Regions from separate parts of the Chryseobacterium sp. MA9 genome, predicted to be linked through region 3. Evidence: riboswitches for the same ligand, from Rfam matches in the RefSeq annotation. Region 3 holds a riboswitch; each other region holds the start of a gene.
The links. A riboswitch is a leader RNA that binds a small molecule or an ion and turns the genes downstream of it on or off. The one in region 3 is predicted to bind cobalamin.
Positions count from the first base shown of each region.

Region 1: it holds a riboswitch for cobalamin, as region 3 does, so the genes downstream of both, metE (5-methyltetrahydropteroyltriglutamate--homocysteine S-methyltransferase) here and KIK00_RS09750 (TonB-dependent siderophore receptor) in region 3, are expected to answer to the same signal.
Region 2: it holds a riboswitch for cobalamin, as region 3 does, so the genes downstream of both, KIK00_RS17350 (TonB-dependent siderophore receptor) here and KIK00_RS09750 (TonB-dependent siderophore receptor) in region 3, are expected to answer to the same signal.
Region 4: it holds a riboswitch for cobalamin, as region 3 does, so the genes downstream of both, KIK00_RS09125 (acyl-CoA thioesterase) here and KIK00_RS09750 (TonB-dependent siderophore receptor) in region 3, are expected to answer to the same signal.

Region 1 covers NZ_CP075170.1:503,734-509,475, reverse strand. Annotated here, with positions in the region: gene metE (5-methyltetrahydropteroyltriglutamate--homocysteine S-methyltransferase) at 58-2,361, opposite strand; cobalamin riboswitch at 2,538-2,724, opposite strand; gene KIK00_RS02300 (Lrp/AsnC family transcriptional regulator) at 2,920-3,381, shown strand; gene KIK00_RS02295 (hypothetical protein) at 3,465-4,007, opposite strand; gene KIK00_RS02290 (hypothetical protein) at 4,106-4,474, opposite strand; gene KIK00_RS02285 (dihydrofolate reductase family protein) at 4,523-5,116, opposite strand; gene KIK00_RS02280 (alpha/beta fold hydrolase) at 5,150-5,742, opposite strand, start outside.
Region 2 covers NZ_CP075170.1:3,811,036-3,816,777, reverse strand. Annotated here, with positions in the region: gene KIK00_RS17355 (YncE family protein) at 1-270, opposite strand, end outside; gene KIK00_RS17350 (TonB-dependent siderophore receptor) at 267-2,300, opposite strand; cobalamin riboswitch at 2,409-2,595, opposite strand; gene KIK00_RS17345 (transporter) at 2,688-3,635, opposite strand; gene KIK00_RS17340 (cytochrome-c peroxidase) at 3,648-4,697, opposite strand; gene KIK00_RS17335 (MbnP family protein) at 4,690-5,517, opposite strand; gene KIK00_RS17330 (hypothetical protein) at 5,719-5,742, opposite strand, start outside.
Region 3 covers NZ_CP075170.1:2,160,316-2,166,057, forward strand. Annotated here, with positions in the region: gene KIK00_RS09745 (YncE family protein) at 1-455, opposite strand, end outside; gene KIK00_RS09750 (TonB-dependent siderophore receptor) at 476-2,302, opposite strand; cobalamin riboswitch at 2,335-2,512, opposite strand; gene KIK00_RS09755 (T9SS type A sorting domain-containing protein) at 2,653-3,966, opposite strand; gene KIK00_RS09760 (helix-turn-helix domain-containing protein) at 4,121-5,742, shown strand, end outside.
Region 4 covers NZ_CP075170.1:2,019,423-2,025,164, reverse strand. Annotated here, with positions in the region: gene KIK00_RS09145 (PspC domain-containing protein) at 1-205, opposite strand, end outside; gene KIK00_RS09140 (PadR family transcriptional regulator) at 217-546, opposite strand; gene KIK00_RS09135 (hypothetical protein) at 1,077-1,775, shown strand; gene KIK00_RS09130 (HD family hydrolase) at 1,777-2,367, shown strand; gene KIK00_RS09125 (acyl-CoA thioesterase) at 2,424-2,807, opposite strand; cobalamin riboswitch at 2,925-3,105, opposite strand; gene KIK00_RS09120 (hypothetical protein) at 3,138-3,938, opposite strand; gene KIK00_RS09115 (GEVED domain-containing protein) at 4,195-5,283, shown strand; gene KIK00_RS09110 (DNA mismatch repair protein MutS) at 5,352-5,742, opposite strand, start outside.

The DNA.
Region 1 (5,742 bases), 1.7 Mb from region 3:
TGCCATGAATATCATAGCACGATCCAAGTGATTGTATCTAATTATTTTAAAGTTTTTTTAAAGTGCATATTCTACGGAAGCTTCTTTAGCTGCGGCCACCATTGCTATCAGGGCTTTTTCCGTTTCTTCCCAATGTCTTGTTTTTAGTCCACAGTCCGGATTTACCCAAAGCTGATTGGCAGGAATCACGTTTTGGGCTTTTCTCAACAGTTCAATCATTTCTTCTTTGGACGGAACCCTTGGAGAATGGATATCGTATACACCAGGACCAATTTCATTCGGATATCTGAAGTCTGCGAAAGCATTCAGCAGTTCCATCTGAGAACGGGAACACTCTATGGTAATCACGTCTGCATCCATATCGGCAATGTTTTCAATAATATCATTGAACTCTGAGTAGCACATATGGGTATGAATCTGGGTGGCATCTTCTACTCCGCTTGCTGAAATTCTGAAAGCTTCTACGGCCCATTTCAGGTAGTTCTGCCAATCTGTTTTTCGTAATGGAAGCCCTTCTCTTATTGCAGGCTCGTCAATCTGAATAATTCTGATTCCTGCTTTTTCAAGATCTACCACCTCATCACGGATGGCCAGAGCAATCTGCTTACATGTTTCGGAACGAGGCTGATCATCACGAACAAATGACCATTGTAAAATCGTAACAGGGCCTGTCAGCATTCCTTTTACCCATTTTTCAGTTTGTGACTGTGCATATTGAGACCAATATACCGTCATAGGAGTCGGGCGGGAAACATCACCGAAGATCACAGGAGGTTTTACACAACGGCTTCCATAGCTCTGTACCCATCCATTCTTTGTAAACACAAAACCTTCCAGCTGTTCCCCGAAATATTCAACCATATCGTTACGTTCAAATTCCCCGTGAACCAATACATCTATTCCAATTTCTTCCTGCCAGTTAATCGTTCTTTGGGTTTCTTCTTTCAGTAATATATCATACTGTTCAGCCGTCAGCTCTCCTTTCTTGAATTTTGCTCTCCAGCTTCTTACCTCCATTGTCTGTGGAAATGATCCGATCGTAGTAGTTGGGAATAAAGGCAGCTGCAATACTTTCTGCTGTTCTTCTTTACGGATTTTGAAAGTATTTATCCTTTGCGCATCTTTTTCAGTGACAGCATTCGCTCTTTGCTTTACCTCATCATTATGAATAAGAGTGGATGTTTTTCTGCTTGCAATTGCTTTTTTATTTTCTTCAAAAGATGCAAGAATCTGTTCATTTTCTGTTCCGGATGCCAGTTCTTTAAGCGTTACAACTTCTGTCACTTTTTGTTTTGCAAAAGCAAGCCAGTTTTTAATTTCCGGATTAAGACTGGTTTCAAAATCCAGATCACATGGCGAATGAAGCAATGAAGAGGAAGGAGCAATCAAAATCCTTTCTGATCCTAATTTCTCAACTGCTTTATTGATGAAAGACAAGGACTTTTCAAAATCATTTTTCCAGATATTCCTTCCGTCAACCACTCCTAATGAAAGGTTTAAGCTTTCCGGAATAATATTCAGAATACCGTCTAATTGTTCAGGATTTCTTACCAGATCTATATGTAAAACATCCACGGGAAGTGATGCTGCCAGCAACCCATTATCATTTAATCCTTCAAAATAAGTGGCAACAATAAATTTAAGTTTCGGGAAACGTTTTCTTATTTCGGCGTAAACAAAATGATATGTTTCTTTTGCTTTCTCCGTTAAATCCAATGCTAAAAAAGGTTCATCAAACTGAATCCACTCTGCACCCTGTTCCTGAAGTTTTGTTAAGATACCTGTATATACGGGAAGAAGGTTTGCAGCCAGATCCAGTTTATCAAATCCTTCTTCTTTCTCTTTTCCTAATAACAGATAAGAAACCAGCCCAATAATTACAGGTTTTGCATTGATTCCTGCCTGTTTTGCTCCTGCAAATTCATTGAAAATTTTATCTGAACTCAATTTAAACTGCTGGTTTTTATAAAACTCGGGAACGATATAGTGATAGTTGGTATCGAACCATTTTGTCATTTCCATCGCAGTGATGTCCAATCCATCTTTCTGGCAGCCTCTTGCCATAGCAAAATAAAGATCCAGTTCAGAATTGTTCTTTTTAAGCACTACTTCATGGTAACGCGTAGGAATTGCCCCTACCACAAGGCTCATATCCAATACCTGATCATAGTATGAAAAATCATTACACGGAATAAGATCTATTCCTGCTTCTTTCTGAATGTTCCAGTTTTGATTACAGATATTTCTGCCTGTATTCAGAAGTTCTTCCAAAAGGATTTTACCTGACCAATACTGCTCGCAGGCTTTTTTGAGTTCTCTTTTGCTACCAATACGCGGATAGCCAAGAATGTGAGTTTGCATTTTTTTTACTTTTTAATTAAACTTAATGGTAAAGTCTTTTTAAAATGCTTCGGAATGTTTTAACGGATAAAAATTTCTGGAATCATGATATAACAAACAACACAGTTTCCCTTACAGAGAAAATGTATGAATCTGATATATCATCTGTATGACCCAAAAGCTTCAGACCGCGAAAGCATTGTCAATTCAGTAAAGGCAGGTCTCCTGACTTGTAACAGTTTCCGTCATCCTTCCCGTTTTTGGCAGTGGATATGCAAGGACAGAAACCTTCGGTATGTTACTTACAGTTGCGCGACAGCTCGTGATTCACACACGATTCCCTATTAATCTACGTTAAGTAAAACCTTTCCTGTTTGATGAAGTATCTCTAAAGAACTGTACTTTTACCTCTAACGATAGTCATCAGTAAAAGTTTTTAATTTTGCGTAAAATTAACAATACAGAATAAATACACAATTAAAGCCAATTAATTAAGCAAAATAAACTTTTAAAAACAGTAATAAAAGCATAAAATTCTTTAAATTTGACTGTTTTTATAATCTAAAAGAATAATATTCTGTGGAACAACTCGATGATAAGGATGTACAGCTGCTCAGGCTGCTCCAGAAAAATGCAAAACTGACCGTTAAAGAGCTTGCAAAGGAAGTGAACCTCTCCACTTCACCGGTTTTTGAAAGAGTAAAAAGATTGGAACAGGAAGGGTTTGTGAAAAGATATGCAGCTGTTCTTGATGCCGAAAAGCTCAACCGTGGGTTTACGGTTTTCTGCCAAATCAAGCTGAAAATTCACGACAGATCTGTGGGGTATGATTTTGTGAAAGAAATTTTAGAAATTGAAGAAGTTGCGGAATGTTACAATATTTCCGGAGATTTTGATTTCCTTCTGAAAGTTCAGGTGCGGGATATGAAACATTACCAGGATTTTGTATTTAACAAACTGGGATCTGTAGATTCTATCGGGAGTACCCACAGTACATTTGTCATGGCTGAAGTGAAAAACAATCATGGAATCACTATATAATAAAAATAGAAAATTGAGAATTAAAAATAGTATGGCTTAGCCCGTTAGACATCATATTTAATTTTTTAATTCTCAATTTTGATTTAATTAGCAGCCGGGTCAATAAGTTCTGTGGTAAGACCTAAAGATTTTAGCAGGTTTTTATTATCAAAAAGTAAGGTTGCATAATGTTTTCCTTTCTTAAAAACCAGTTTTGAACCTCCTGGAAATTCACTTCCTGCATCAAGTTTTTTTGTTTTAGCATTGTATTTACTGAACCTAGTTTTGCTGTCCTGCAATGTGCTTTTATTCATAATAAGACCAAATGGAAGTCCTTCTATCACTACAGGTTTATTGTCTGAAATGGTAAAAAACATTTCATTAACAGCATTATTTACTCCCAGGCTGCAGTATAGCTCCAAACCTGTTTTTATAGGCCATTTTGCATACTTTTCCTCATTGGCATCTTCATAAAACACAGTTTTTACATTCAATGCTTTTGAGATTTTATCGGTATTCTGTGGAAAAATAAATTCTGTATTTTTATCCAATAAGGAGCTTAGAACTGCTGTTTTCTGTGAAAATGCATTGATACTTACCAGTTGAAAAAAGAAGGTTAAGATGAAAGTTAATGATTTCGTCTTCATGGATTATTTAAAATTTTAATGATTTGAAAGTTAAAGGTATTAAAATTTTGATTAAAACCATATTTTAAGCAATTTCTACATCGTTTTTCTGTTTTTTGCTATTTCTTTTCCTGTAAATTAAACACCGTGCCGGCAGGATCTGTAATCCAGTGCATATTGTCAGGAAGCTCTTCAATCTCGTCACAGGTTTCTACTCCATTCGATTGCAGGTATTCTGTAGCTTTTTCTACATTGGGAACTATAAGCTGCAGCCAGGTTTCAGAATGAGTATAATTATCTACACAATCTAACCAGATAATGTTATTCCCGAATTTTACTTCATGGGTTCTGGAAACAGTTGAATTATTAATCGGTTTTTCTTCAACATTCAGTTGTAAAATGTCCCTGTAAAAAGCAATCGTTTTTTCATATTTGCTTTTTGGAATTTTTATGGCAATATTTATTCCTGCTTCAAATTTTGCATCCATATTGTAGGTTTAACAGTGGTAAAAAATAAAATTAATTAAGACATCCATTTATACTTCAACATTGCCTGTCACAATCTCACCGGAACGTCTATAATTAGCTATAATAACTCCTTTTGATGTTACGTGGCTCTCCGTCAGAACAAAAGCAGCCGGAACCGAATTATCATCAAACAGTTTTTTCCCTTCGCCAAGAATCAACGGATAGATTTTTAAGCGAAGTTCATCTACAAGATCATGCTTCAACAACAGATGAATAAGTTCGCTACTGCCCCAAATTTGAATATCAGCACCTTCCGATTGCTTAAGTTTCCGGATATCATCCAGATTTTTGAGAAAAAAGGTATTCTTCCAATCTGAATTTTCTATGGTTTGAGACAGAACATACTTATTTCCTTCGTTGATTCCCGGCCAGAATTCAGCATGTTGAGGCCAGTAAGATGAAAAAATATCAAATGTTTTTCTTCCAAGAAGATAATCAGCTTGTTTCATTTCTTCATGCATGATTTCACCGAAAAGTTCATCACCGTATGATACAGTCCATCCGCCATATTTAAAGTTTTCGGATGTATCTTCTCCAGGGCCGCCAGGTGCCTGCATGACACCATCCATTGTAATCATTGATAAGACAGTTATTTTTCTCATGATATTCAATTTTATGAATGATATTATATCTAATTATTGTAAAAAGCTGTTCAGGTAATTCAGAATTGTTGCTGTCTGCATCATCAGGCTGACATGGCTTTGCCCGGGAACAATTGCCAACTGGGATTTTGGCATAGGTCCCATATCAGCAGATACTCCACCTCCCAATAATTTATAGGTTTTTGACAGCTCGGTTTTATCTAATCCATCATTATCTCCAGCTATAATTAAAACGGGCGCTGAAATTTTAGAAATATTATCATCACCCAGATCGAATGGCTGTCCTGCAGTGGCAATCATCTGCTCCAGAAATTTTGTCCATTTTGTTTTATCAGGAGCTACGGCATCATAAGCGGTATGCATAGGGCTGTTCATGAAGAGCTCAGGCTTCATCCCTTTAAATGCACTATTTACTTCAGGCAGCCAGCCACTATTTTTATAAGTTGCAGAAATAATGACCAGTTTATTCAGCCTTTTCGGACTCTGTATTGCCAGCTGATAAGCAATTGCCACACCAAAGCTATATCCTGCTACATCTGCCTTATCAATTTTCAGATAGTCCATTACCTTTATCACATCACTCGCCAGATCAGTATGTGATAATTTCCGTTCTGAAAACGGAGTAT
Region 2 (5,742 bases), 1.7 Mb from region 3:
ATTTCCTACATCTCCCAGCTCTTTCACCACATTCGGGTTAATCTCTGCATAAATATTCCGGTAGTAGGTTCCTTTGGTATAATCAAAAAAGTCCAGCGTACATTTGTTGCTTCCCATATTTCCTTCATTCAGCATGTAGAAACCTTTTATTGCTGTATTTTCTGATGGAAGCCCCTCTACTACTTCCTGACGAACGATAATATCATCTGTACGGCATGAAGTAAGAAAAGCTAATACAAGAAATAAAAAATAAAAGTTTAGTTTTCTCATAAGGTGAAGTTTAAAATAAGTTTAAAGTTTCTTCCAGGCATCGGATAATTGATCACTACATCATAATATTGGTTGAAAATATTATTCATCTCAAGGCTTACTTTAAATTGATGATTCGCCCAGTTGAATTTTTTCTGAACTGACAAATCATGGGTATACCAGGGCTGTACGTAATTGTATTGAATATTATCCTGATTCACATCATATCTTTCTCCTACATACATCGCACTGTAATTGAAGCTCCAGTCTTTATAATCTGCCATCAGGCTGAATGAGCCGCTATGCCATGGTGTATAAGGAATCTGATTGCGGTAGAAGGTATCCTCCGGATCAGTCATATCTCTTGCGCTTTGGTAAGTGTAGGAAAGCAATGGTCTTAACTTTACTTGTCCCATCTGCAATTCAGTCTGAAGATTTACATCGGCTCCTATGATTTCCACCATTCCAAGGTTCATCATCAGCCAGCGGAACATGCTTCCGTTAGGAGCTGCAACAATCTTATCCTGTACCTTGTTGTAATAACCGTCTACTTTAGCATAAAAGCTTTTAAAGAAACGGTTGTTATAATTCTTCTGGTAAGTAAATCCTATATCATACTGATTGGTGAATTCCGGTTTCAGGTAAGTATTTCCGATATTGGTATAATACAAATCATTGAAGGTTGGAAGTCGGAAAATCCTTTTATAGAAAGCTCTTAGAGTAAGCTCGGGAATACTTTCCGGCTGATAGCTCATAAATACGGCAGGTGTCCATTCTCTGCTGTCTCCGGGTCTTTTATTTTTTCTTACTTCTTCAAAAGTAAAAGTTCCTAAAAGGCTACCCAGAATTTTGAATCTGTTCCACTGATACGTTGTTGCCAATGCTACCAATGTGGTGTAGCGTGTAGGATAAGAAAAGTTATCCAGATTGGCATCCAGATTATTGTACTGAAAATCCCCACTCAGGCTGACATCCCAATTGGGTGTGATAGAATAGATATTAGACGAGGAAAGATAGAGCTCTCGCTGGATATAGGTATTATCGGTATGAATAATTGACTGCGAGCGAACCGTGTCCATGAAATGGGTATAATCATAGGCAAATTTTGCTTTCAGCTGTGTTTCAAATTTGGGAAACAGTTTTTTCCGCAGGTTGGCCTGTACGAAATAATTTTCATCAGAAAATCTCGCTCCTCTTCCTCCAAAACGGCCATTCACAATAGGAGCAGGCATTCCACGGTCTGAAATATAACCATAGCCTCTTACATTCCAGCTTCCGTTGTTTAAAGTTCCGTTTATTGAAGTTTCAAAACGTTTTGCTTTGATATCTGAGTCCTGCCTCTTTGCGATAGTATCATAGGCCTTTTGTCCATCAGGATATTTCTTTGCATACCGAAACCTGTAAATTCCGTCACTTTGCATGAATTCTCCACTGAAGCTGGCAGAAATTCTATCTGAAATTTTCTGCTCCAATCGGAAAGACGGATTAAAGAGATCAATGGAAGCACTTTTGGCTCTTAACACAAGATTGGTTTTCCGTGTTCCTTTAAATACAGGCGTTTTGGGCTGTAAATAGATTGACCCCGAAGAACCGAAGTCTTTTGCCGGTTGGAAAATCTCACTTTTCTGTCCGTTGTATAATGATATTTCTTCCAGATCGTCCAAGGAATATCTTCCCAGGTCAACGAGTCCATTTTGGGCATTCCCCAGTTGAATCCCATCATAGAAAACACCTACATGCTGACTACCCATACTACGGATATTGATGGTTTTTAAACCTCCCAATCCTCCATAGTCTTTGATTTGCACTCCGGAAAAATACCGCAATGCATCTGCTACAGAGTGACTGCTAAGTCTTTCCAGCTGTTCGCCTTGTAGGGTTTGTGCCGGAAGAATTTCTTTAAAATTTTTCTTGTAAAGGCTGATCACCTTGATGGATTCTTCCTGAAGACTGTCTTTTTTCTTGGTTTGAGAAGACAAAAGTTGAGATGTTAACACCAGTATTGTGAAAACAGCTTTATAAATTGTTGAAGTAATTAGTTTTGCCGTCATTAGCTCATTTAGGATAATGATGACGCTAATGGGTATAAGAATACAAAGACAAAGCACAGCTGTCACTGCGCAGAATCATTGATGTCCTAAGCTTTATTCCACGAAAGCGTCAAACGATTATTTTCTGGCAGGTCTTCTGACTTACTCCATTTTTGAAATCCTTCCCATTAAAAAAACAGTGGATATATTCTTCAAAAATCTTGGTGCGGAGCTTACAGCAGCGGGTCTGTTCCGGATTTTCACCGGATTCCCTTTTAAGAGCTTTTTATGGCTCACCAAATTTCGGCAAAGATAAAGAATTATTCCTAACCCCCAATTAAAATCATGATTCATAAACAATTAAAGCTCCCGAAGGAGCTTTAACATCTTTTCATTAAGGGTTTCATTTTAAATTCCAATATTCAGGAATACACTGAATCTTGATTTTGCTTCAATATCTCCTCCTGCCAGATGAGTATACATCGGAAGCATTACTTCACTTCCCAGGCTCAGTTTTTTATAAGAAGCTTCAAATCCCAGTTTGCCATACAAAGCACTTCCTGCAGTATTGGGAAGCGCTTCATCAAACTGTTTATTCTGAGCATAAACTTCTCCCTGAGCACCTGTTTTTACAGAAAAAATGGATTTTTCATTTCCCGCAACCTGATAAAAACCCGTCGCAGCATAGTTCCATTGGTTTCCAAAACGGTAATTTTTCTTATTCTCAGTTTTGATGGTATAGTCTGTATTGACCAATACTGCCACTTTATTTTTCTGAAATTTATAGTTCAAAGCCGCCTGATAATCCCAGCTGCCTGTTCCCAACTGAAAACTTGGATTAACACCAGACGCTCCTTTTTCGTCAAATTTTCCTAAAGGAATTTTCACACCCAAACCTCCGCTCAGATGATGAAAATTATCTTTAGAGCTCATCAGCTGGTAAATTCCCATCAGATTCAGATCACCTATACCATTGATCTTGATATCTCCCTGCATCATTTTCTTTTCATGGAAATGGAATGGCAGACTTGCATATACGCTCAGTTTTTTAGTCAATGGAATTTTCCCCCAAAGCTGAAGGGTATTGAAATACTGATCCTGAGTAAGGTCTTTTACAAATAAGTTTTCCTTTGCTTTGTAATGTTGTGCAAAATATTTGATTCCGATAAACTGTGGATTCAGTAAAGATTCAGAACCAGATGATCCGTTACCAGCTGCACAACCACAGGCATCACAATCATCATCAAAATCGAATCTGCTAAAGGTATCCGGAGCAATATATGCACTGTCTCTAATAATCTTTGCCTGATACTGATTAAACAGGATCAAACTTACTATCAATATAATCTTCTTCATGTTTTCTATAAATTATTCTGCAAATTTTGGATTGGATATAAAACTTTTATCCGATAATGTTTTCAGAAATGCGATAATTGACTGTTTTTCCTGACTGTTCATGGCAATTCCTACATGACCGTTCTGCTTCAGCTGCGGATCAAGATTAGCATTATCTTCCACCTGATCTGAATAGAAATTGAGTACCGCCTCTAAGCTGTAAAATCTTCCGTCATGCATATAAGGTGCTGTATATTCTACATTTCTTAAACTCGGAACACGAAATTTCATCCAATCAACCTGATTAAGGGAAACTCTGTAACGTCCTGCATCCTTGAATTCTGTATTGTAATACATTCCCGTGTTTCTGAAGCTTTCATCGGTAAATAATTCTCCGCTATGGCAAGAAGCACATTTCTGATTAAATAATGCCATTCCCTGAGATTCCCCTGAAGTCAATTGTTCTTTTCCCTGCTTGAATCTGTCGTATTTTGAATCTGCAGAAATTAAAGAAGCCATAAACTGTGATAATGCTTTTAAAATTCTTTCGCCAGTAATAGTTTCGTCTCCATATGCTTCTCTGAACAGCTTTTTATATTTCTGATCATCTTTAATCTTTGAAATTGCTTCTGGTATGGAGCTGTCCATTTCATTGACGTCTGTAATTGGGCTAATGGGCTGTTCATTCAGATTATGAATTACACCGTCCCACATATATCTTTTCAAAAAAGCCATATTCTGAATAGGTGGAGCATTCCTGATTCCTATTCTGTCATCTACACCATGGCTTACGGTATGCCCGTGATGGGTGAATGCATTTTCCTGAATATGACAAAAACCGCATGAAATGGTATTATTTCGGGAAAGCCTTCCTTCATAGAATAATTTTCGTCCCAGTTCTACTCCATTTTTGGTTACCGGATTCATCGTTTTATCAAAAGTCATTTCCGGGAAATACGAAGGAAACTGCAGATTGTAGGCTTCATCTTTTTCCAACGGCTGGATCACCTCATCAGAACAGGAAATACAGCTCAATACGAATACAAGCAGAAGTAATAACGTTTTAACAAAAAGATTAATCATTGTGAACGTGGTCTACTTTAAACATTTTTGTAAGATTATTGGTAACGTCTATCAGGTGTTGATTGGAACCCATCAGCATATCATTGCCTGTGGCAAGAGTAAGCGCTTTCTCTCCACTCAGAAACTGGTTCAGATCTGCCACAATATGAACAGAAGGGCGAATTTGCCCTGTCACTCTTGCTGTTGTCGGAAGATTTAAAGTAATTTCACGGTATAGATCAGCCTGTTGATTAGCTGTAACATTTCCCATATTTCCGGTATGATTCATGAATTCCTTCGAAGGAGCATCATTTCCATATTTGCCTTCCAGTTTTACAAAAACGTAACCGGCAGCCCATGACCATGTCATTCCTTTCTGCTTCGCTTTTGTCCAAAATTCAGCCTGACCGTCCTGCCCTAGTAAATACGCTTTCTGACTGACTCCCAATCCGAATTTTATTCTTTTGTAATTGTTTTTCGGAATACCATCCAGATTAAGGTATATGATTCCGGCTACAGCATCTGCCTGATCCACAATAAAAGCTCCTTTATCAGGGTTGTTTTCATTGTACTTAAATTCATTTCCGCTCTCGTCTATCAGTGTGATGTTACTGATTACATATTTCAAAGCAGAAAAATTATGCTTTTGTCCGTTAGAAGAAGTCTGAACCGTCTGATTCAGAACAATGTCTCCTACATTATTAAATCCGTTTTCAAATTTGATCTGAAGTTTTCCGGGCGTGGTATCCTGCGGATCATCATCCCTGCTGCTTTCACAGGCTACAAAAGAGAATAAAGTAAAGGCAATAAAGAATAGTGAAAAAAATTTATAGATTTTCATTGTTGATTTTTTAAGTTGAATTATAATTTTTGAATGTAAAAACATTCTTTTTTTACCACAAAAGGCACAAAAATTCTCACACTTAAGTTATTAAAGTGATAAGTTTTATACATGATAAGAACACTCAAGCTTTTAAAAATATTTGATTTTTAATTGATGTAAGCTTTTGTGACTTCTGTGATTAAATAGTGATAGTTTAACTTAAAAAGCCGGTGGTTTGAAAAT
Region 3 (5,742 bases):
TTATATTTCGTTACACTTGTTGCATTCGTAGAGAAATTCAGGTTGGCAACATAGATAAAGTCATTCGCAAAAGCAATTCCTCTTGGATTATCAATCTGCTCTGTAATTACTCCTAGTTTCTTGAATGTGTAACGGTCTACTACAACAATTTTGTTCGAGTTATTGATCACAAGATAAGCCTTGTTTCCGTTAAGACCAATGGTCTGAAGAACATCACCCAGTATTTCTTTATTATTGTTATACCCATATACATCATCCTGCTTCAGACTTAAATCTCTTGTCAGGAATGTTACTTTAGCTCCCTGGCTGTTGAAGTTCCCTTCATTAGAAATAAAATATCCGTTCTGATAAGTGATTGGAGACATTTCAAACTCCGCAGAGTCACTTGTACATGAAGACATGTTAAACAATAAAACCACTGCAAATAATACAGTTAAAAGTTTAGTTATTTTCATAATTTATTCAATTTAATTTTTTAAAAATTTATTGCTGCATACACGCTATAGTTTCTTTTCGGTAAAGGATAGAAAGAAACCGTTTTATAATAAGTATCCGTTAGATTATTCACTTTAAATCCTAAAGTATATTTTTTTGCCAGCGTTGCCGAAACTCCCATATTTAAAAGGAAATAAGGATCTATTGCTTCTGATCTTTTTTCATCACTTGTAGTGTAGGTAACACCATTCAGCAGTCCCTGTGCAAAAAACTTAAAGAAACTATATTCATAATCTATATTGGCATTCCCTCTGTGCATAGGAACATAAGGTCTTTGCATCTTCGTTTCCTTATCAATAGATTTTGCATAATAGTACCCGGCATTCGCACGAATTTTATGATTCCCCAATTGTTTACTGAAAGACAACTGAGATTCTAATCCGTAAGATTCAGATTTATTGACATTAAATGCCTGCCAATATCCAAAAGCAGTAGGCAGCCATACAATAAGATCTGTCACATTCATATAATATGGAGACAAAGTAAGTTTGAAATCCCCCACTTTGAACTCATTTACCATATCAAACTGGGTAGACGTTTCCGGTTTCAGATCTTTATTTCCTCCCGGTTCATAATAAATATCATTAAATGAAGGATATCTGAAGTTTTTTGATACATTAATGCTTACATCATACCATTTTGCAGCACTCCATTTTCCGGAGAATGAATACATAAACGGAGACTTCACATCTTCCACAAAATCTTTCTTAAATCCACCCTCAAAACGTAGGTCTTTAGTAGCAAAATACCTTAGCAATCCTGAAACAGAGCCAATATTTCTACTGACACTGGATATTCCGTTTAGGTATCCTTCACCTTTATTGACCTGAAATTCTCCGATAAGATTAAAATTCCACTTAGAATTCAGGAAATAGTTGAAATCATTTTTAAAGATATAATTTCTCCCTGTTCCTCCGCTTGATTTAGGCAGATTTAACGAACCGAAATACTGAAAGTTTTCTTCTGTATAGGCGGCTTTAAAAGAGTTGCTGAACTTTGTTTTATTCCAGTCCCAGGAAAGAAGGCTTCTTATACTTTGAGTTTTATACTTTGTTTTTGTTCCCGTTTCTTCATATACAGGATAATGCTGTGAAGAATCGAAAAACTGGCTCTGCCACGAAATTTTATGATCGTTGGTTATTTTATAGGATGCACCTGCATTGAATGTGGTATTGTAGTAATTCCCATTTCTGTTGATATAGTTCAGATCACTTACCTCATAATTATTTTCACTCACAGAATAATTTCCGGAAGCTTTAAAACTGAACTTATCATTACTGTAAGAACCTTTTACAAAATTATTATAGGTATTAAAGGAAGCAACCTCAGAAAATAAAGAACCATGGAACCCTTTATTAAAATCAAGGGTATTATTCAGGTGAATACTTCCCCCGATAGCACCACTTCCGTACACTACACTTCCACCACCAGCTTTTATGCCGATCTGATCATAGCCGAACAAAGCAATATTATTGATATCTCCCTGTCCTAAAAAACTGGAGTTGATATTAATTCCATTCCATACAAAGGCGGTCTGCTGAGCGGTAGTTCCTCGGAAAGAGGGTGAAGAAACAGCCCCACGGCCATTTTCTTTGATAAAAACCTGTGACTGAAATCTCAGGAGTTCCGAAAGATTACTGGAATTTTTCTCGGCCTCTTCTGCCGAAATTGTTTTTACGGGATGAAAAAGTTTCACCCTATTCATCTGGTTATCGAAGACATAAATAGTGTCAATGGTTTTCTCTTGTCCAAAAAGAAAACAGCCATAAGATGAAAAAAGCAGTACTAAAGATCTTTTTATATCCATACTTTTTTACTTTTCCTCCGAAAGCAATATGTTTTTTTTATTATAATTCCGGCAGGTCTCCTGACTTTCGCATTCTGCTCCTTCCCGTTTTAAACAGTGGCTTTTTGCAGAAACTTTTATTGCGATTTACAGTTGCGGGGACAGTCCGGGAGTTACACCCGATTCCCTTTTCATTCCAAAATACTGGAAACCAAAATTTTTGCAAAGATAGTTTTTTATATGTATTCGCCCAAAACCGGGCTTATGCTTTAAAAAAACCTATCTCCCTGATCAGGTAAACGAAAAAGAACAGCCGCTTTCAATATTGAAAACGGCCATTCATCCCACTACTTTTACTATTTATATATGTTTTAATTTTTTATAAATTTATAAGTCTGTTGTTTTTCTCCCTTCACAGAGTATTGCAGAATATAATCTCCTTTTGATAAAGATGAAACATCGATCTGACCGTCTATAACTCCGAATGATTTTACCCTTTGCCCAACCATATTATAGATTTCTGCCTTTTCTATTTTTCCTGCTCCTTTAAAATAGAGCACATCAGTTACAGGATTCGGATAAATACCAACACTGTTTTTCTCTTTCACTGTATCATTTACTGATAAAAATTCAGAAGTATCCAAATAAAAAGCCACTGTTTGATTGGAAGCATTAGTGCCCATTCCTGCAATTTTTTTCCCATCCTGAGAAATTGCCAGAGGAAGACCCATTGTTACTCCATTGGTTGCAATTCCTAAGGATACTGCATAGTCATTCAGGTTGACTCTTCCAGCAGCTGAAGTCCAGATAAAGCCTTCTCCCGACATCGGAGGTGCTCCAAATGCTCTGTAATATCCAATAACTTTTGTTCCGTCTGCAGAAATTCCTGTAGCTCCTCCTTTGAAACTAAACGAAGCATTAGGATGCGTTATATAAGTAAGTCCGCTTGTAGCATTCCAGACATAGGGATTAGGATTTGAAGTTCCTATAATTGTATTTCCGTCTGCAGAAATTCCTCCTGCTTCTCCTACATTATTCCCATTATTATCTGTAATAAAACTTTCTACTCCATCCTGCCATTTTGCGCCGCTTCTTGTGCCAGTTGGCTCATCCTGCCACCCTACAATCACTGTTCCTGCCGCACTGATTGCATTTGCCCTGGAGCTCCGTCCGGGAACTATACTTCCAAGATCAACCATTCCGTTTACTTCATCCCATTTCACAGCATGCGCGTTCGCAGCAGTCAGGAATCCTAGTCCTACAATAGTATTTCCGTTAGGTGACATTCCCCATGTGGAACTTACGCTGCCGTCCCAACCGGTAGGAACCAGCCCGCCTCTGTTTACCCATGTGGAAGTAGCTACATCATAAGTAGATATTTCATTAAATCCTGTTGCAGAATTTGTGACAGAAGATGATATTTTGGTTCCGTCATTCGAAACAATAGTTCTCCCTGCAGCCGGATATCCATTTGATATTGAACCTATCTGTACAAGTCCGCCTGCTGCATTCCATTTATATATTCCACCTGCACTTGTATGCATACTTACTACTCCATTATCTGAAACTGCACCTACATTATAATTTCCCAAACCTATTACGGTAAGCTGTGCTTCTGCAAAACCAAATTTAAGAAAAAGACAAGCTGTCAATATTTTCATTGACATTCTGTAAAAATTTTTCATATTTTATTATATTTAGTGTTTCGAATTGGTAGAAACAATATTAATACAATATTTACCCTATTCAAAGAAATAGGCTTTCATAATTCGTGAATTTTAAAAGAGTTTAATTTTTAAACAAATAATAATCAAATAGATACAAAACATCATTTTGAATATGGATTTTACCCGAACTATTCAAAAAAACACAAAAAACAAGTTATCAAGGCAAAAATTATTTCAAAAAAGCAGAAGAATCCTGCTGTTTCTTTTCATTTGCTGTTCTTTTATTACCAGTGGACAGTCTGGTCCGGACTTTAATATTCTGGCAGATAAGGCATTTCTGAAATTGTATCAGAATTCTGACGAATGTATCAGCTATACTCAGGGAATCCTGGTAAGCGATCAAAATACAGAACATAAAATTGTACTGCAGAACATTATTTCACAAGCTTTTGCCATGAAAGGCGATTACGTACAATCTGTGAATATTTTTGCTCAGAAAGAAGATGCCGATCCCAAAAACGAGCTTTCTTATTTTATGCAGATTTTCAGTGATTATAATCTTGCTGATCAGTATCAAAACCTGGGTCTGTACAATCAGTCAAAAAGAATTATTACCCATCTTTTATCTGATCAAAAGCTTCTTAAAAGTAATGATCCTGCATTACGGATAACCACAGCAAAGCTGTACCAACTGCAAGCTTTGAACTCAGGAATCAATAGAGATTATCCTGCAGCATTCAAAAACCTTGATAAAAGTAACCAGTACCTCAGCGATCATAATGAAGAAAACAGAATATTAAAAACGGAAAACAGAATTTTCCGTTCTGCTTATCTCCTGAAACAAAACAGACTGATTGAATATAAAGCGCTTATAGATAGTATCATTTTTGATCTTAAGCACCAGAAAAATCAACCATTTCTTTTAGGTTTAGCTTATGAGAATCTGTCCCAATATTATTTTTTGAAACAGGATTACACAACATCAGTTGAAAAGCTGAAGGCTGGACTTTTTTTGATTGAAAATTATCCTTTTAATAATTTAAAAATTAAAATTTACGAATCATTATCCCGCAACTACTATGCGCTTCATGATGATATAAAATACCATCAATATAATAAACTCTACAATGATTTAAAAACAAAAACCGATGCAAGCTCGAAAGAAGGAATACGGTATATCGTAAAACTTGTTGAAACCAATCAGAATAAAAATATTGAATTTCAAAAACTAATGTTCTTTGAGTCCTTCTTATCTCTGGTTCTCACTCTATTCCTGATTATTATTGGCCTGTCTACCTATTTTTTAGTTATTAAAAGCAAAAATAAAGATTTAAAAAAACAATTTGATTTCTTTGAAAAACAAAGTACTGAGAAATCGCAACCTGCCTTATTAAATAAATCTTCTGCAACAGCAAAAGATTCCGTTTCCACTAAAATATCGCGGGAAAAAGAAGATGAAATCCTTCAGAAACTTGAAGAGTTTGAAAAATCCAACAGTTATCTGAATAAAAACATGTCCTTATCTATGCTTTCCTCTCAAATGGAAATTAACACAAAATACCTTTCTGAAGTCATCAATAACAAAGAGAAAAACTTCAACGGATACATTAATAAGCTAAGGATCAATCATATTGTACAGCAATTAAGAAATGATTCTACCTTTCTTAATTATAAAGTAAGCTATCTTGCAGAATATTCAGGGTTCTCATCGCACAGTGCCTTTACAACCGTTTTCAAGTCCGTCACCGGAATGTCTCCCAATGCTTATATTCAGGAAATCAGTAAAACCAAAGC
Region 4 (5,742 bases), 140 kb from region 3:
CGGTATCGTTAATTACTTCACGTTTTCCCAGAGAATCTTTGAAAATCTCCACCATTCTTATTTCTATGTCATGCATTACCTCATCAGCCTCAGAAGCATCCAGTGAGCTTCTCAGTGCGTTCAGGTAATCGCTGAGCTTTATATATGCGTGTTCTTCTATTGTAAAAGAAAAACCTGCGAGTCCTATTGAGAGTGTCTTGTTCATAGCTTTGTTTTTTAATTTTGTTGGGTGATGTTGTTTACTGAGGCTGTCAGCTCATTCCATGTGTTTTGAAGTTCATCCAGGAAAAGTTTTCCTTTTTCTGTGATCTGATAATATTTTCTGGGTGGCCCTCCTGTAGATTCTTCCCATCTGTAAGAGAGAAACTCTCCGTTTTTAAGTCTTGTAAGAAGAGGGTAGAGGGTTCCTTCCACTACATCCAGTTTTCCTTTTTTCAGTTCATCAATAAGATCAGAAACATACATTTCGCGATTATTGATGAGACTTAGAATACAGAATTCCAGAATTCCTTTTCGCATTTGCGCTTTGGTATTTTCGGTATTCATCTTTGATAAGTTTTGTTAATTAGTTATATTTTTAGAAAAATGCTCCTAGCTAGTTGAGCCTATTCTAATTTTACATTACAAAGATATGTAAATTAAATGGTATTATGCAATACAAAGTAGTGAAATTTTTAAAATAAATATTATAAACTACTGAAAATCAGTTTAATAAATTTTATTATAAATTTTATTAAAAATGAATTTGGTTAAAAAATGTTTAAAAAATCTTTAATTTTAATGAAATGAAAGAAATAAAAAAGTTATCAATCATTAATTATTGCTCATTGCTTATTACTCATTACCAAAAAATAGCCCCGATAGCAGCGGTTACCCCACAGCGGTTTGGGTTCAGGAAGGCAGCGAGGAGTATGAGCGTATAGCGGGAACAGCTTCTTATCACTGAATATTCTTTTATTTGAAGGTTATTAAATTGTTTCAGATCCTTACAGATAATAAGGTCGGAATTTTGAGATCGGTATTATGATTCGTATTTTTGTTAGGAAAAAAAACACCTAAATCTATTTACTATTACCATGAATCTATTAAATACATATAAGTATGTTTCGGCTTTTGTTTTACTTGGGCCTACATGTTTTGGGCAATATCAGTTTGAGGTTAGAAATGCATCAAAGAATTATGATGCTATCATTCAGGTAGAAAATTGCTATGATGGCCGATGCAGCGGCAAAGGAACCGTAGAGCTATTTGATCATAAAAACACAAAGGTACAGACTTTTGCATCAGATAATCTGGTATTGGAAATAGATCAGGCTGAAAAACCCAAACTGGGAAAAATGATTCCGCTGACGAATAAGCAGAACTCTGTAATCATTAATGACTTTAATTTTGACGGAACTGAAGATGTAGCGGTAAGGAACGGAAATATGGGAAACTATAGCGCTGCTTCCTATGATGTTTATGTATTCAACAGTACAAGAATGGCATTTGTGAAGAGTAGAGAACTTACGGATCTTGCGTCCAGTTCCCTTGATATTTTTGATGTTGATGTCAAACGTAAACGTCTGATTTCCTATGGAAAATCAGGCTGCTGCGATTTTTTTACCACTGAATATGCAGTTATTCCCAATAAAGGGCTTGATAAAGTCTTTGAAAAAGAAGAAGATATGACGGTAGAAGGCCGCGTAAAAGTGATCACTAAAGAAAAGATCAATAATAAATGGGTAACCAAAACAAAGGTATACCCTTCAGAACAATATAATAGAGAAAAGTAAGATGAAAATTCAGAAAGAGATTGATTTTATCCTGGCAGTGGATGCCTTGAAAAATGTACAGCGAAGAAATTATAATGCTGACGATTCCCGAAGAGAGAATACTGCGGAACACTCCTGGCAGATCATCATTCTGGCTCAGATTCTTTATCCATATGCTAAAAACCGTGCAGATATTGATCTGTTGAGAGTGATAAGAATGCTTTCCATTCACGATTTGGTAGAGATAGAAGCTGGAGACACCTTTATTTTTGATGAAAAAGCAATGGTTGGGAAGTTTGACAGAGAAAAGGCATCTGCCCAAAAGATTTTCGGAATACTGGATGAACCTTTGCGTACAGAGTTCTTCAATCTATGGCTAGAGTTTGAAGATGAGAAAACCCCTGATGCTATTTTTGCCTGTGGAATAGATAGAATCATGCCATTTATCTTAAATTCCCATACTTCAGGAAAAAGCTGGACGGAAGCCGGAGTGACAGAAAAACAAATCCGGAATATGCTTGAAAATGCAATCAGCAGAGCATCGGATGAAATGGGAGAGGCTTTTGAACTTTTATTAAACAGAAGTCTGGAAACGGAAAAAGTTGTGAAATAAATTTAATGAAAATATAATAAGCTTCGGGCGGCCAAAGGCCGCCCGAAGCTTATTATTTATAGTATCTGGATTGGTTTCTTGAATTCGTCAATCGCTACAAAAGTAAAATCACCTACAATGGCCTTTTCTCTTTCATAGGAATACATCTGCTCGGTATAGATCTCAACATTTACTTTCATACTGGTTTTTCCCACGTATGAAACTTTTCCGATCAGCTCAACAATAGTTCCGGCTGGAATAGGTTTTTTGAAATCGATCTTGTCACTGCTTACTGTTACCACTCTTTTTCTGGCAAATCTGGTAGCGGTAATAAAAGCTACTTCGTCCATCAGCTGCATAGCCGTACCACCAAAAAGGGTATCGTAATGATTGGTTGTGTTAGGGAAAACCGCTTTAAAGATTCTGGTTTCGGATGCTTCAATTCTTTCTTCTGTAGTCATATATCATTATTAATTAAAGCGAAGTGAAAATGATATTAAAACAACAGAATAATGACAGGAACTTAGAGAACCCCTGAAACAATCCATCAGATCAATACAACTTCAAATCGCGAAAGTTATTTGTTTAAAGAAATAGGCAGGTCTCCTGACTTGTAACATCTTTTATCTCCTTCCCATGCCTCGCACAGTGGATCTTTGATAAAGATTTCAGTTACTTACAGTTGCGCGACAGTCCGTGATTTTCACACGGTTCCCTTTTAATCTGCAGTGATGCAGAACCAATTTCTGTGATGAATAAGTGTAAACTTTTCAGATGCAAAAATAGCGAATTTATTCCGGATTATGGTAAATAATCTGGCTGATTACTCTTCCTTTCTTAATCGTCCAGAGCGTAGTGTATCTGTTTTCTCCTGAACCATTTATCATATAAAGGAAAATATTATCATTGTCAAGGGAAGTTACTCCAATGTTCTCAAAATCCATGGTAGGCTGGAACATATTTTTGATGGCTTCTCTTACAAAAACAGAACCTCTTCCAGGCTGTTGTACTCGGATTGATTTGATTTCTGTCATTCCTTCCGGAAGGTCATTTCCGATTCCCCAAGGCTTTACTTTATCGATGGTGAGAAGTTTTCCTTCCGCATCTTTTTCCTTTTTACGATAGCCGGCGTTGGAAGGGTAGATATCAATTACTACCTTGCTTCTTTGGGCAGTAGGAATTTTCGGATCAGAATTATCTGTGAAAATAAGGGATCTTCCGTTTTTGGATTTAGAAGGAGTATAGGCAGGAAGCTGGTCTATATAAGCAATACGTTCTTTATTGACCATTCCTTCTTTATCAAGTGTTTCATAACGTACAAATGGTTTGTCCTCATCCTGTTTTTCCGGATATTTGATCCAGATCCACTCTGTTTCTCCGGGAGCAGGCTTTACATAAACGAATACATCACCCTTACGCATACGGATCTTGTCTACAATCTTTCTGTAATTGTCTTTATGAACCCGTACATTGGCATATCCTTCTTCAGCTTTTACAACTCCGAAAGGAACTTTATTCTGCCCTTTTACAAAGGCTAAAGAAAAAATACTGAAAGCAGATAAATAGAATGCTTTGTTTATGAAAGTCATCATGAAAATTTTTTGATCCCTCAAATATATAAATTAAATGCTTTTCGAAAGATAATTATACTCCTGCAGTTTTCTTAAATCTTGTATTTGTTTCAAACAATGGTAAGAAGGAGGTTTTGATAGCATTATCCTGCTGAATAAATATGTTTTTTATGTATATAATTTAAAAATATTAAAAAAGTGCAATAATATGTGATCTAAGTATTAATTATATTCTATAAAATTCCTATTTTCCAAGAGAATTTAAAAACTAATAAACATGACAAAAAAACTACTTTATGTATTTTCTCTTATTTTGGGTGTTTCCAGCTTTCAGGCAACCCACAAAATAGAAGAAGAGCCCAAATCTTTATTTTACTGCGATACAAATGCTCCAACAGGGCTTCAGATGTCTAATATAACGCTTACTTCAGGAACAGTTACCTGGACTGCTGATCCCAATACTCCGGATAACAGGATCAGATATAGAATACCGGGAACTACTACATGGATGACAGCCGATGTTGCATCAGGACAAAATTCTTTTACTATTACCGGTTTGCAACCTTGTACAACGTACGAGGTACAGGTAGTGAAAGTTTGTACTGTACAGGGAACATGGTCTAATCCTGTATTTTTTACAACAACGCTCAATTATTGTGCAAGTGCATCTACAGATACTGCTATGATGCATATTTCCAATGTGACAGTAAATTCTACGGGAATTACCACTCCAATGGTAAGCAATTCCGGACCTTCCAGTTATACAGATTACAGAAGTGATCTAAGCCGTAGAGTAAAGTTTTTTATAGGAAGCACAGGAAATAAGCTTTCAGTAACCAATACCTGGACCGGAACTCCGGGTACTACAACAGTAACGGCATGGATAGATCTTAATGCCAACGGAATTTTTGAATCCAATGAAAGGGTGATGGTGGCGAATAATGTCACTCAAGCTGCACCGGCAGTATCTGTTTTTACGATTCCAAGTTTGGCAGCATTGACAACTTGTGGTGTTACTATGAGAGTTGTTTCAAATCAAACGATGCCTGCTGATGCCTGTGGAACATTCACCTATGGAGAAGTTGAAGATTATGGAGTGGATTTTATAGATTCAACGCTTGGAGTGGAAGAATCTGGAAAGTCTGCAAAACCTGAGATTTATCCCAATCCGGCATCCGATATTTTAAACATATCCGGCATCTCAGAAGCTGCAAATTTTGAAATTTATAATGCATTGGGACAAAAAACAGGAGAAGGAAAGGTTGAAGATCATAAAGTAGACCTTCATCATCTTTCAAAAGGAGTTTATTTTATCCAGTTGAAAGACAAAGAAAAAGTAACCCGATTAAAATTCATTAAGAAATAAAAATAAAAAAGCGAGAGTACCTTTTGGTGCTCTCGCTTAGTATTTGCGTTGATTTAATTTAAGATTACTTAAATTCTCTCTAGTTCATCTGCATTAATTGTTGTCTTGAAGGTTCCATAATTGACAATCACCTTGTTTCTGGAAATCTTTTCGATGGTTCCCACACTGGTACTTCCCGTGATACGAACACGCTGCCCAATCTTCATCCAGATAGCGCGGTCACTTTTACGTTGTTCTTCCAGTTTTTCATTGGTTTCTGCAATTTTTTCTATGACTTCCTCCTTTTTCAGCTGTTGAGTAATTTTTCTCTTAACGACCTGCAGACGTTTTGTTTCATCCTTATCATGGCCTAATTTCCTGAATTTCTCCTGTTCAAGAAGTTTTACAAAGTCTTTTACAACATCCTTTCTGGATTTTCCCTTTGTATAACTGTCGATGAACGTTTCAATTTTATTCCCG